One region of the Blautia sp. JLR.GB0024 genome, then DNA from elsewhere that is predicted to be linked to it. Evidence: riboswitches for the same ligand, from Rfam matches in the RefSeq annotation. Region 1 holds a riboswitch; each other region holds the start of a gene.
What was found. Region 1 has a riboswitch for cyclic di-GMP ahead of V8Q34_RS17860 (hypothetical protein). Riboswitches for the same ligand answer to the same signal wherever they lie in the genome.
Positions count from the first base shown of each region.

Region 1 (2,269 bases):
AATGTTGAATAAAGGTGTACAATATTATGATGATATGACAGGAATTAACTGGAGTCAGATTCCCGTCACAATTATTGAAATGGGATTCATGAGTAATGCAGAAGATGACACAAACATGGCAGATTTAGAATATCAAAGTTTAATGGTTCAGGGAATTGCAGATGGAATCGATGATTATTTTGGCAATGTAAGAGAGTAGAGGGATATTATGCGGAAAAATAAGGTAAAGCGATACCGAAAAACACGTGCTTATAAGCACTGGTTTAAAATTTTTGTGGCAGGTTGTATATTATTGTTCTGCGGTGTTGCACTGCTAGGTGCGGATTTTTTCTTATATCAGAAAAAAAATGAGAAAGAAGACCAATTAAAACAATTAAAGCAGCAGGAAGAGGAAATTCATAATGCGGAGACTTTTACTGTTGATTCCGAAGTACAGGAGAGTGAAACGGGAAATTCGCAACCGGATGAGGAAGGCCCTTCAGATGAAAATAAAATAATAAAACAGTTGACCCAGAAAATACAATCTTTAGATGGGGACTGGTCTGTATATGTGGAACAGTTCAATACTGGAATTATGTGTAATATTCATCAAGAGAAGTATCCGGCAGCCAGTCTTATCAAATTATTCATTATGGGAACAGTTTATGAAGCGTATGATGAATTGTGCCGGGAATATGGACAAGAGGAGGTAAACGGGTGTTTGGAGCGGATGATCACAGTCAGTGATAACGAGGCTGCAAATCAACTGGTTGCTATGTTGGGATATGGCAGTAATGAGGAAGGAAGGAGTAGAGTTAATTTATACTGCCAGGAAAATGAGTATCAGGATACTAATATGGGAAGGATGTTGCTTGAGAGTAATGAAAATGGAGAAAATTACACTTCAGCGATAGACTGCTGTGAATTTCTGAAAAAAGTATATCTAAATCAATGCAATCATTCTCTGGAGATGCTTCGCTATTTGAAACAGCAGGAACGCACAGATAAAATCCCCGCAGGTGTACCTGATGAGGTAGAAGTCGCAAATAAAACGGGAGAATTGAATGATGTTGAAAATGATGCTGCTTTAATTTTAAATGGAGATAATACATACTGTATCACAGTTCTTGCATCAAATCTTTCTGATACTTCATTGGCCAGGGAGAAAATAAAAGAGATTTCTGAAGAAGTATATGAATATTTTAAAGAATAAAAGAAATAGAGTCAGCGAAGTGGAAAAAATCGCCTTGATATATCATGTTCCCTGAAAGCAAGCTCATATTACTGGTGAAGGTTCAGGCTACCGGAGACGGGGGAGCATAGACAAATACCTTATAATAAACATACCAGTAAAAAGGCATAGCCAGAGAAAGCTGGTGTCGCAAAACTACAGAGTCTAGGTCATTAGGGTATGACAGCCAGTTACAGAACAAAAAGGACACCCATAGGCGGTGCCTTTTTTGTTTAAAAAATGATGGAGGAAGGGAGGAATACAGCCGGTTTTATATTAGGCTGTTAAATTTATGAAAAAATTAGTATTTTATCAGAATCAAACCCCATTACATATGGGAACAGGAACAGAGATAGGATTTGTGGATCTGCCGATCCAACGTGAAAAAACAACGGGTTTTCCGAAAGGGGAAGTATCGGGAATCAAAGAAGCGTTTAGAAAGGAAAGCAGACATCAGGAATGGTTTGGTCTTGTACTTAGAAGGAAATTCACAGGGAGCAATTGTAGGAAAATATGAAAAGAATAATTGGGAATATGCGCAGTTAGAGCAGCCTTATGGGGATTCTGCATTGACAATCAGTTGTTTTTTTCAATTGGCAGGATATTGCGCAAAGGCACAGGAAGAGTTTTATTTTGATGAAAATAAGTGGTATACCTCAGATGAAAAGGGAAACCATATAGAATTACGTATTAAAGCATACAAATCACTTTTAGAGGAATATAAGCGAAATCCGGCACTTAGGAAATGCCTTATTTTAAATAACAAAGAAAAGGAAAAAGCAAACAATGTTCTTTCGGAGAGATTATAAATAATATAGAACTGGACGATGAACTAAGAAAGGCAATTATTGATTCAACTGTTGAAAAGAGTTTTCCTTTTGGCTATGCCCTGGAATTCATGACGGAAGTGGCTCTTTTAGAAACTGTGGAAGGCATGGAACCCGGGAAAAAATCGTGTTTTCAAAGTATAGGGTTTAATGTGGATGTCCGGCATAACAACGAGCAGGAGGTCCTTATCAATAGTATTTCCGGCAGCCGGAATTTCTGTCAATTAGATTT
Region 1 is NZ_JBANBF010000008.1:69,791-72,059, reverse strand. Features, by position in the region: gene V8Q34_RS17870 (N-acetylmuramoyl-L-alanine amidase family protein) at 1-199, shown strand, start outside; gene V8Q34_RS17865 (serine hydrolase) at 209-1,192, shown strand; cyclic di-GMP riboswitch class I at 1,326-1,409, shown strand; gene V8Q34_RS17860 (hypothetical protein) at 1,503-1,727, shown strand; gene V8Q34_RS17855 (hypothetical protein) at 1,681-2,019, shown strand.

Region 2 (2,269 bases), on a different contig from region 1:
TTTTTTCAGCTCTTCTTCTGCTTTCAGCATTTCCAGCTCATACTTGCAGGGAGCCGCTTCAACTGCAGGCCGGTACGCACATTCCGGACAATGATTTGTAATGCCGTCCCCATCCGTATCCACACACTCATGGTCGCATGGTATTTCCGGCACTGCCTCTCTATAGCCACAGAATTCATCGTGATGATGCACTCTGTTGACTTCATCCTTTTCTTCCTCATTTTCTTCCTGAAGACTATCTTCTGTTTCCTCTTCTTCGTCAAAGTCCTGAGGTTCTTCTATATCTGCTGAAATCCAATTTCCGTACACATCCCGGACAAGCTCCTGTGATACTGCAGGATCTGCTTCCCCGTCTTCATTAAATTGCTCCGCGTCAGCAAAGGCCATCCCCGTATTTCCAACTACAAGTACCGCTGACGTGATAACAGAAATTACAATCCCTCTCCAATTCCTGCTGTCCATGAAACACCACCCTTATCTCACATCGAGCACGGTCTCCATATTTGCTCCGTTCATGGGGGATAAGTCCACAATACTTGCCGTTGTGATTCTCAGTTCAGCCGCATATTCCCCTGCATCCAAAGCCTTGCTCAATGTAGCTGTTGTAATCGCCTCCCCGGGAGGCACCTGTTTTGATTCATAAAGCACTTCCCCGCCGTCCTTGAGCACAAGCTGGAATGTAAAATAACAGGGGTTCCCTTCCGGGTTGGAAAATGCCACATCCACATCTGTCTGTCCTGCAGGAATATATATCTTAGGATATCCCGGTAATTCTATATTCTCCGCATTGGGATCGCCTTTCGGGGCCTCCGGGATAGTTCCGTCCCAGTCCCCTGCATTTGGATCAATATCCGCTGATACCTGCTCCTCCTGTGCCTTGTCATTGTCTCCGCCAAACCATCCGAGCTTATACCCCGCTGCACCGGCACCGCCCACTGCTATGACTCCTACAAGGGCTCCGATCATGATTTTCTGTCTCAGTACCGCTTTCTGAAGTTTCAGGGCATTATCAGTGACCATCTCACCGGTGCTCTTTGTTTTCTTCTCTTCTTCACTCAATTCTCTCACCTCTGAAATTTTTGGCCGCACGAAATTATATTTTATGTCTTCAGGATGTTTTTGTTATTATACCTATAATAACAAAGAGAGTATGCCTAGGCATACTCTCGCGCGGTTCCTGATTTTTTTCAGTTTCGGATGTTTGTGCGGCAAACTCCGGCGCTATGCCTGAACTTTGCACAAACCTAAAGGATTCTGCTGCCTCCGGCAGGGGCGTTCTTTCATTTTTTCGTACAAAAAGAACATACTTATCCTGTGACAAGTATCTACCGGCTTTTTACCTCGGGATACACTTTTCCCCGAAATAAAAACTGCCTGCAGCAATTTGCAGGCAGAAGCGTATCAAAATAAAGCAAGGTATAAAAATTACCTTACAAAAAATAATACGGCAACTGGCTGTCATAGTCATGCTTGTTAGACCTTAGACCCTTTAGCTTTGTGTCACTGCCTTTCGACAGCTTTACTATTATCGAATATTTATCTTAAACTCACCATACTCTATTTCGTGTTAAATGTCAACATGTATTTACAGAATACCAAAATTATACTATTTATGCCAAGAATGTGCAAATATGACTTTGCACATCCAGTATGACAAAAATATTTCTTCACAATATATTCGCAATGTTATACCCTGCATTATTTTAATATTTTTAAATTCATCCGCATTCCCCGAAACAATCCTGTCCCATCTCAATTCCCACTACTCTCATACCTCCCAAGCCCCCTCTTAAGCACAATCACAGCCACCCCCGCCATCACCGCACACACTGCCGGCATAACCATCACCCCGGCACGCATCCCGCTCTTTCCCAGCAGATACCCCACCGGATAGTAACTGACAAACGCATACGGAATCAAATACGCAAATATCCCCTGCAGTACAGGCGGATAAATGATCAGCGGATATTTCGCCATCTCCCCAATGGAAATAGCAAAGAAATTCAAACTGTTCTTCCCTCCCTCCATCCAAAATGAGGCACAGCTTGCAATCCAGATCATACACACACGAATCACACAACATTCCACAAGAAACACCGCCAGACAGACAATTTTCCACAAACTCCACCTGATATTACAGTGACTTGCCCCCAGAGCAAACACAGCCGCCGCAATCCCCATCTTATTCAGCCCGTCAAAATCAATCCTGGCCGTGAGAAGCTGCAGCCCCACGGGAAGCGGCCGCACCAGAAACCGGTCCAGATCCGCC
Region 2 is NZ_JBANBF010000013.1:137,569-139,837, forward strand. Features, by position in the region: gene V8Q34_RS22135 (hypothetical protein) at 1-462, opposite strand, end outside; gene V8Q34_RS22140 (hypothetical protein) at 475-1,059, opposite strand; cyclic di-GMP riboswitch class I at 1,444-1,534, opposite strand; gene V8Q34_RS22145 (ABC transporter permease) at 1,753-2,269, opposite strand, start outside.
Region 2: linked by a shared signal. The riboswitch ahead of V8Q34_RS22140 (hypothetical protein) and the one ahead of V8Q34_RS17860 (hypothetical protein) in region 1 are both predicted to bind cyclic di-GMP.

Region 3 (2,269 bases), on a different contig from region 1:
ACCGGACTCATCAAAGAACTGAAAAAACGGGGATACCGGGTGGGAACCGTAAAGAGTGTGTTCTGTCCCGAATTTACCCTGGACACTTCTGACAGTAATACGTGGAGACACAGGGAGGCGGGCGCTGATCTTGTCTGTGTAAAAGGGAAAAAAGAGACCGATATTTTACTTCCGGCGGACGTAAGCGGGGATTTCTATGAGAAACTGCCTGTGGATTACCTCATACTGGAAGGAGAGTATGAACTTTGTGTGCCCAGAATCATCTGTGCACATAAGGATGCGGAGGTTTCGGAACGTTTGACAGAGGAGACGATTGCCATAGCAGGGAGACTTGCCGGGGATAAAAAAACCTATGGGGAGTTCAGAGTCTATCACTCTGTGGAAGAGATATCCGCTCTGGCAGATCTGCTGGAAACACTTCCGGATGCGGAATTTCCTTTAAAAAAGCGTCCCATGCTCCAAAAGGCAGCGGCTTTTTGCCAGTGTGGCTGCCATAAGGCAGAGAAAAAGCTGGCCGGAAAGAAAAAACTCACGGCCCATCCCTCAGAAGCACATAGAAAACATATCTTCCTGACAGGGGAAAAAGGGGCTGGCAAGAGCACACTTTTAAACCGTATTGTGGAAGAACTGGGAACAGAGCCGGTGGGTTACAGAACACTGCCCTATGAGATCGGCGGTGTCCAGAAGGGATTTTACCTGCACAGCCTGGTACCTGTGGGAGAATACGAAAATGACAGTCCGATCCTAATACGGGCCGGTAAGGGAAAGAAGATATCCATACCGGAAACCTTTGAGACACTGGGCGCAGCCGTGATGAAAAAGGTGAAGGAAATGCCTGAAAAAACAGCCGTGATAGATGAACTCGGAAAGGCTGAGGCAGATGCCCCCGCCTTTCAGGAAGCATTGTTCTCCTGTCTGGATACCCAGAGTCTTGTCATCGGTGTCCTGCAGAAGAATACAGGTGCGTTTACACAGGCAGTGGCAGAACGCCCCGACGTGGAAGTGATTGAAGTTACAGAAAAGAACAGAGACGGTCTTCTGGAAGAAATCTGTAAAAAAATCAAAAATATGGAATGAAAAGACTTGACTAAAATTGTCAAAATTGATATTCTTAATATAGTGATCCTGTTTAATACATGAACAGAGTCAGAAAACGGAAATATAAAAAAATAAAGGGGCAAAACTGTCGTAAGGCAGTGACGCAAAGCCACGGGTCCCAAGGGAGGGACAGCCGGGCTGCAGACAGTGATGGACAGGGATATTCTGTCCGTCTGTTGTCTTTAAGAAAAACGATATCCCTGGGTATCGTTTTTTTTGGCCCTGAAAGGGGAAGGAGAATAAAAATTGAAAATGAAAAAGTTATGCGTCTGGCTTCTTGTATCCGGTATGCTCCTGCAGACACCGGGGACTACTGCATCTGCCGCTGTTCAGGGGCAGGATGTGGAGTCTTTTAAATCCGGTGCGCAGGCAGCATACATGGATGTGGACAGCAGCCAGAAGATGGATGCCGGGAAGCAGAGCGAGACGCCCGGATGGCAGGCGGAAACGCTGAGGAACAGGAGCCTGCAGCAACCTGCAGAAGTGCCTGAGGGCCAGATGAAAATGCAGGGTGAACAGGCGGGAGCGCCAAAGAACGCAGAGGCTGCAGAGGAACAGACGGGAGAATCCGGAAAAGAAGGTACTACAGGAATACTGTCGGGAGAATCCGGGAAAGAGGATACTGCAGGGATACTGGCAGGAGAATCCGGGAAAAAAGAGACCGCAAGGGAACAGACGGGAGAGTCCGGAAAAGCAGGGACCGCAGAGAAACAGACGGAAGAGTCCGGAAAAGCAGGGACCGCAGAGGAACAGACGGAAGCGTCCGGAAAAGAAGGGGCTGCAGGAGAACAGATGGCAGGTGATCCGGATGCGCAGAAAGGAGAAGGAGCACTGCTTTCTGAGACCGGAGCGGTGGTACAGAAAGGCCGGCTGCATCTAAGCCTGCTTTACACACTCCCATACAGTGACCCGGAAGCGCTGAACAGAGGACTGCAGGCAGTTTTAACAGGTGGCGGCCGGCAGCTTACAGCATCCTTTTCCATGCAGGAGGGTGAGGGCGTTTCTAAAAAGGCGGAGGCATCTTTTACAGATTTGGAACCCGGGCAGTACCATCTCAGTATAAGCGGAGACAGCTTTGCCTCGTATGACCAGGATGTGGAGATACAGGCCATGGAGCAGAAGATGCAGTTTCTGGATGTCTATACAGGAATGGATTTTTCTGATATGGAAA
Region 3 is NZ_JBANBF010000006.1:94,235-96,503, reverse strand. Features, by position in the region: gene mobB (molybdopterin-guanine dinucleotide biosynthesis protein B) at 1-1,077, shown strand, start outside; cyclic di-GMP riboswitch class I at 1,167-1,244, shown strand; gene V8Q34_RS15125 (fibronectin type III domain-containing protein) at 1,351-2,269, shown strand, end outside.
Region 3: linked by a shared signal. The riboswitch ahead of V8Q34_RS15125 (fibronectin type III domain-containing protein) and the one ahead of V8Q34_RS17860 (hypothetical protein) in region 1 are both predicted to bind cyclic di-GMP.